Regions from separate parts of the Massilia sp. CFBP9026 genome, predicted to be linked through region 2. Evidence: predicted binding sites of a transcription regulator. Region 2 holds the regulator's gene; the other holds the start of a gene.
The links. Region 2 encodes NrdR, which represses ribonucleotide reductase genes. Its sites were predicted from a motif close to CACNANATNTNGTG; they were not measured.
Positions count from the first base shown of each region.

Region 1: a site for NrdR is predicted at 1,621-1,634, ahead of SOM28_RS05020 (ribonucleoside-diphosphate reductase subunit alpha). Genes of this name have one in related genera too.

Region 1 covers NZ_JAXCWH010000002.1:199,659-203,068, reverse strand. The annotation lists gene SOM28_RS05025 (sigma-54-dependent transcriptional regulator) at 1-1,332, shown strand, start outside; gene SOM28_RS05020 (ribonucleoside-diphosphate reductase subunit alpha) at 1,908-3,410, shown strand, end outside.
Region 2 covers NZ_JAXCWH010000008.1:63,166-66,575, reverse strand. The annotation lists gene glyA (serine hydroxymethyltransferase) at 1-990, shown strand, start outside; gene nrdR (transcriptional regulator NrdR) at 1,058-1,525, shown strand; gene pilV (type IV pilus modification protein PilV) at 1,636-2,172, shown strand; gene SOM28_RS19490 (PilW family protein) at 2,178-2,501, shown strand; gene SOM28_RS19485 (PilW family protein) at 2,517-3,107, shown strand; gene SOM28_RS19480 (pilus assembly PilX family protein) at 3,115-3,410, shown strand, end outside.

The DNA of each region.
Region 1 (3,410 bases), on a different contig from region 2:
ACGTTGCGCCAGGCGAGAAACCTGTTCGAAGAGCGCGACTATGCGCTGGTGCTGACCGATATGCGCCTGCCGGACGGCCTGGGGCTGGAACTGGTGCGCGAGATCGCCGCCTCGGGCAAGGGCACGCCGGTCGCCGTGATCACCGCCTACGGCAGCGCCGAGAACGCGGTGGTGGCGCTCAAGGCCGGCGCTTTCGACTACATCGCCAAGCCGGTGGCGCTCGACGCGCTGCGTGTGATGGTGCGCTCGGCCCTCAAGTTATCGGAAGGCGCCGCGGCGGCCGACGGTGGCGCGGTCGATTCGCGCATGATCGGCCATTCGCCGGCGATGCAGTCGTTGCGGGCCCAGATCGCGCGCCTGGCGCGCTCGATGGCGCCGATCTCGATCACCGGTGAATCCGGCAGCGGCAAGGAACTGGCCGCGCGCGAGATCCACGCCCAGAGTTCGCGCGCCTCGAAACCTTTCGTGGCGGTGAACTGCGGCGCGATCCCCGAGACCCTGATGGAGGCCGAGTTCTTCGGCTACCGCAAGGGCGCCTTCACCGGCGCGGCCGAGGAGCGCGACGGCTTCTTCCAGGCCGCCAACGGCGGCACCCTGATGCTGGACGAGGTGGCGGACCTGCCGCTGGCGATGCAGGTCAAGCTGCTGCGCGCGATCCAGGAGCGGCGCGTGCGCAAGATCGGCGCCACGAGCGAGGAGCCGGTCGACGTGCGCATCATCAGTGCCACCCACCAGGACCTGGCGCGCTGTGTCGAGACTGGCCGGTTCAGGCAAGACCTGTTTTATCGCCTGAACGTGATCGAGCTGGCGCTGCCGCCGCTGCGCGAGCGGATGGACGACCTGGCCCTGCTGGCCGATGGCATCCTGAACCGCTTGGCCGGGCCGGGGCAGGCCTCGCTGGGGCCGGGCGTGCTGGAAGCATTGAAGGCGTATTCCTTCCCCGGCAATGTGCGCGAGCTGGAGAACGTGCTGGAACGGGCGCTGGCGTTTGCCAACGATGGCGCGATCCAGGTCGGAGATTTGTCGCTCAAGGCGGCGCGGCCGGTGGAAGGAGGGCGGAGCGAGACGGTGACGCCGGCCGCGGCGCCGGTCCCGCCACCGGTGGAGGTGGCGCCGCCGCCCAGGCCGATGGCCGCCCCGGTCGCCCTCGGCCCCGCCGAATTGCCGAGCAACCTGCCCGAATATCTCGAACAGGTCGAGCGCGACATTATCCAGCGCGCGCTGCAGCAGACCCAATTCAACCGCACCCAGGCGGCGAGCCTGCTCGGGATCAGCGTACGCCAGCTGCGTTACCAGATGCAGAAACTGGACATCTGCGCACCGGACGATTGAGGCATCCGACCGGCACCGCCGGTTGCCCGATCATGTTACTTTGCGGTAATTATTTTGGTGCATAATGCGCCTTGGCAGAGCATGCGCGCCTCGTTTTGATTCCTATGTAAGTCGCCTGTTTAGTGCAGATTTTTCTGATGTTAGTGCTTGCTCACCGTATGCTCCCCTTCTTTGGTGCGACGCTGAAATGTCAAGACTGCGCGCGCCAAAAAACAAAAAAAATGGCGATTTATTAGCTTGCCTCGATCGCAAGCGAGGTACTACAATTAGTCTCATATCAAAGCTTGGCACTAGATGTAGTGGTAGTGGATCGAAAGACACTAGGTTTTTAGCCAGCGGCGAGTTGTCCGCATGTTGTCCACAAGTTGCCCACAAATTTGTTCAGTGATTTGTCTAGTAAGCACCTGCTGACGAGCTTTATTTAAATATTCTTACCCTGCTTCTCTGGTTTGCCAGCATCGGCCACCGGCTGGCGGGGATTCGTTTTGCTATTAATTTTGTTGACGGACCGCGGCGCCAGCCGCCACCCGGTCCTCGTGTACAAAGGCGGTCCGACCGCTCATCCTGGAGGCTCAATGCAAACAGCACAGAACATCTCGATCAACCAACACGTCACCCCAGGATCGGCGTCGACCAGCCAAACCCCGGCCGAGATCGTCGCGCGCGGCGATTACCGCGTCATCCGCCGCAACGGCGCCGTCGTCGCTTTCGAGCCGCACAAGATCTCGGTCGCGATGACCAAGGCCTTCCTGGCCGTGGCCGGCGGCCAGGGCGCGGTCTCGGCGCGCATCCGCGAACTGGTGGAACAGATGACCGGTAACGTCGTGGCCGCGCTGGTGCGCCGCCAGCCGAACGGCGGCACCTTCCACATCGAAGACGTGCAGGACCAGGTCGAGCTGTCGCTGATGCGTTCGGGCGAACACGACGTCGCGCGTGAATACGTGCTGTACCGCGCCAAGCGCATGGACGAGCGCCGCGCCGCCAAGGAAGCTCTAGGTGGCGCCCCGGTTGCCGCGCCGCAGATTCACGTGGTCGACGGCGGCGAGCGCCGCCTGCTGGACATCAACGACGTCCACGCCCTCGTCAACGCCGCTTGCTCGGGCCTGGAAAAGCACGTCGACGCCGACGCAATCGTCGCCGAGACCCTGAAAAACCTGTACGACGGCGTGCCGGTCGAAGAGCTGTACAAGTCCGCCATCCTGGCTGCCCGCGCGCTGATGGAAAAGGACCCGGCCTACAGCCAGGTGACCGCCCGCATCCTGCTGCACACCATCCGTAAAGAAGTCTTCGAACACGAAGTGCCGCAAGCCGGCGCCGCTGCCGAATACCTGACCTACTTCCCGCAATACATCGCCAAGGGCATCCACAACGAGCTGCTGGACGAAGAGCTGGGCAAGTACGACCTCGAGCGCCTGGCCAAGGCCATCGTCGCCGACCGCGACCTGCAGTTCGGCTACATCGGCCTGCAGACCCTGTACGACCGCTACTTCCTGCACGTGCGCGACGTGCGCATCGAAATGCCGCAGGCCTTCTACATGCGTGTCGCGATGGGCCTGGCCCTGCGCGAAGACGACCGCGAAGCGCGCGCCATCGAGTTCTACAACCTGCTGTCGTCGTTCGACTTCATGAGCTCGACCCCGACCCTGTTCAACTCGGGCACCCGCCGCTCGCAGCTGTCGTCGTGCTACCTGACCACCGTCGGCGACGACCTGGAAGGCATCTACGACGCCATCAAGGAAAACGCACTGCTGTCGAAGTTCGCCGGCGGCCTGGGCAACGACTGGACGCCAGTGCGTGCGCTGGGTTCGCGCATCAAGGGCACCAACGGCCGTTCGCAGGGCGTGGTCCCGTTCCTGAAAGTGGTCAACGACACCGCCGTGGCGGTGAACCAGGGCGGCAAGCGCAAGGGCGCGGTCTGCGCCTACCTGGAAACCTGGCACCTGGACATCGAAGAATTCCTGGACCTGCGCAAGAACACCGGCGACGACCGCCGCCGCACCCACGATATGAACACCGCGAACTGGATTCCCGACCTGTTCATGAAGCGCGTGATGGAAAAGGGCGCCTGGACCCTGTTC
Region 2 (3,410 bases):
GGCGCCGAAGCCGCCAACGTCCAGCCGAACTCGGGTTCGCAAGCCAACCAGGGCGTGTTCTTCGCCATGCTCAAGCCTGGCGACACCATCATGGGCATGTCGCTGGCCGAAGGCGGCCACCTGACCCACGGCATGTCGCTGAACATGTCGGGCAAATGGTTCAACGTCGTCTCGTACGGCCTGACCCCAGAAGAAGACATCGACTACGAAGCGCTCGAAAAGCAGGCGCACGAGCACAAGCCGAAGATGATCATCGCCGGCGCGTCGGCATTCGCCCTGCGCATCGACTTCGAGCGCATCGCCAAGGTCGCCAAGGACGTCGGCGCCTACTTCATGGTCGACATGGCCCACTACGCCGGCCTGATCGCCGCCGGTGAATACCCGAACCCGGTGCCGTTTGCCGACTTCGTCACCTCGACCACCCACAAATCGCTGCGCGGCCCGCGCGGCGGCATCATCCTGATGAAGGCCGAGCACGAAAAGGCCATCAACTCGGCGATTTTCCCTGGCATCCAGGGCGGCCCGCTGATGCACGTGATCGCCGGTAAGGCCGTCGCGTTCAAGGAAGCGCTGTCGCCGGAGTTCAAGGAATACCAGAAGCAGGTCGTCAAGAACGCGAAAGCCCTGGCTGAAACCCTGATTGCACGCGGCCTGCGCATCGTGTCGGGCCGTACCGAATCGCACGTGATGCTGGTCGACCTGCGCGCCAAGGGCCTCACCGGCAAGGAAGCGGAAGCGATCCTGGGCCAGGCTCACATGACCTGCAACAAGAACGGCATCCCGAACGACCCGCAGAAGCCATTCGTCACCTCGGGCATCCGCCTGGGCAGCCCGGCCTTCACCACTCGCGGCTTTAAGGAAGAAGACGCGGTCACCGTGGGCAACCTGATCGCCGACGTGCTGGACAACCCGCACGACGCCGCGACCATCGAGCGCGTGAAGGGCGAAGTCAAGAAGCTGACCGACAAGTACCCGGTCTACGCGCGTTAATTGCAATTCTCCCGGACCGGTTCACCGGTCCGGTCGCATCATCCAGCAATACTGCAGCCCCGGCCCCATGAAATGTCCCTTTTGCCAGCATGAAGAAACACAAGTCCTCGATACCCGCGTATCGGAGGAAGGGGACGCCATCCGGCGCCGGCGCCGCTGCGGCAAGTGCGACAAGCGCTTCACCACCTATGAGCGCATCGAGCTGTCGATGCCGATCATCGTCAAGAAAAATGGCAGCCGCACTGAATTTGCCTCTTCCAAGCTGCGCGGCAGCCTGATGCTGGCGCTGCGCAAGCGCCCGGTCTCGGCCGAGGCGATCGACGGCGCCGTTGCATCGATCGAGGAAAAGCTGCTCACCAGCGGACGGCGCGAAGTCGACAGCGTGTATGTCGGCGAGCTGGTGATGGAACAGCTCAAGCGGCTCGACAAGATCGCGTATATCCGCTTCGCTTCCGTCTACAAGAATTTCGAGGACCTGGATTCCTTCCAGGCGGCGCTGGCCGAAGTTGGGCATCAGCGCAAGCTCGACAACTGACCTCGTTTCCAAGTTCCTTTTTTTGCCCTGCGCACCCTTGCGGCCACGCATGGGCGCCAGAGCCCTGCCTGATAACTTCTCTGCTCGTACATCGTTAGCGGAGGATAGGCATGCAGGCGCATCTTCCCGGCCGCCCGGGCGGCTTCACCATGATCGAAGTCCTGGTGGCCTTGTTCGTGCTCGCGGTCGGCGTGGTCGGCGCCAGCGCGGCGCAACTGGCGGCGCAGCGCACGCGCCAGCATGCGGCGCTGAGTTCCGAAGCGGCGATGCTGGCCACCTCACTGGCCGCACGCATGCAGGCCAACGTCCACGTGGCGAGCCTGCCGGATGGCGCCAACCCTTATTTTCCGCTCGATTACAAGGCGCTCGATGCTGGCCCGCCCGCGGGTGGCGCGCCGTGCTTTGGCGTCGGCGCCTGCGATCCGCTGGCACTGGCCGCCTACGACCTGCGCGAGACGCGCCTGGCGCTGCACCGGGGCTTTCCATCGGGCCGCATCGCGGTCTGTCGCGACGGCGAGCCGTGGGATGCGGAGCATAGCCGCTACCGCTGGGCGTGCAACGGGGACGAGACTGCGCCGGTGGCGATCAAGATCGGCTGGCATGGCACCGATGACGGGCCGGGCTATGTGTTGCTGGTGGCGCGATGAGGGTCTTGGGCACATTCGGGCGCCAGGCCGGCCTGACCATCGCCGAACTGATGGTGGCGATGGCGCTTGGCCTGGCGGTGCTGCTGGCCAGCGGCTCGCTGCTGATCACCAGCGTGCGCGCGCATGCCGCCGTCATGGAGGCGTCCGAGATGGACGATAGCGGCCGCTACGCCGTCGATGCACTGGCACGCGCCGTCCGCCTGGCGGCGCACGTCGACTGGGCGGCGCATCCTGTCGTCGACCCGGCAGCGCCGGCGCGGCTGGCCGGCCTGGACGCCAGTTCGCTGGAGCGTACCGGCGTCGGCATCGATGCGGTCTTACCCGACTAAGCCAATGGCAGCGACGTGCTGGCCTTGCGCTTTCCCGGCAGCGGCGCACCGCCGGGTGGCGATGGCGCCACCCTCGATTGCGCGGGCTTTCCCGTGCACCGCGACGAAGACGGCTGGAGCATCTTTTATGTCGCGCGCAATGCCCAGGGCGATGCCGAACTGCGTTGCAAGTACCGGGGAGCGAGCAGCTGGTCGTCGGATGCGGTGGCGGGCCGGGTCGACGGCTTCCAGGTGCTGTACGGTCTGGATGCCGACGGCGACCGCGTCCCGGACCGCTACGTGAATGCGACCGAGCTGGGCGCGCTCGACGCGGCGCTGGTACTGGCCGGCGCCACGCCCGACGAACGCGCGGCCGACTTGCGCAAGCGCACCCACTGGAAACGGGTGGCGCTGGTGCGGGTCGCGCTGCTGCTGCATGGGCCGCCCCTCAATCCGGGCGCCGACGATAGCATCGTCTACGACTTGTTCGGGCCAGACCATGGCGCAGCCTTTTCCAGTGGCGATCAGGGCACGCGGCTGGTGGGGACGGCGCTCGATGACGGTCACGAGCCACGCATGCGCAAGGTCTACGGCGCGACCATCGCCTTGCCAGTGGCGCCGGATTGAACGTCGCATGCGCACCATTCACTCACCGTTCCGGCGGCGGGAAGGCGGCATTGCGCTCCTGACCGCCCTGGTGCTGATGCTGGCGGTGCTCATGACCGGCATCGCGTCCACTCGCGGCGCCATGCAGGGCGCGCGCGCCGCCGCGCATGAACGCGACCGCGTGCTGGCACTGCAGATGGCCGACGCCGCACTGCTGGATGCGGAGCGCGACATCGAAGGCGGCGCTGAGCCTGGTTCGGCGCGCGCCAACGCGATCGCCGGCGGCAGCGCGGACGCCTTCGTCGCCGGTTGCGGCGGCGGGCG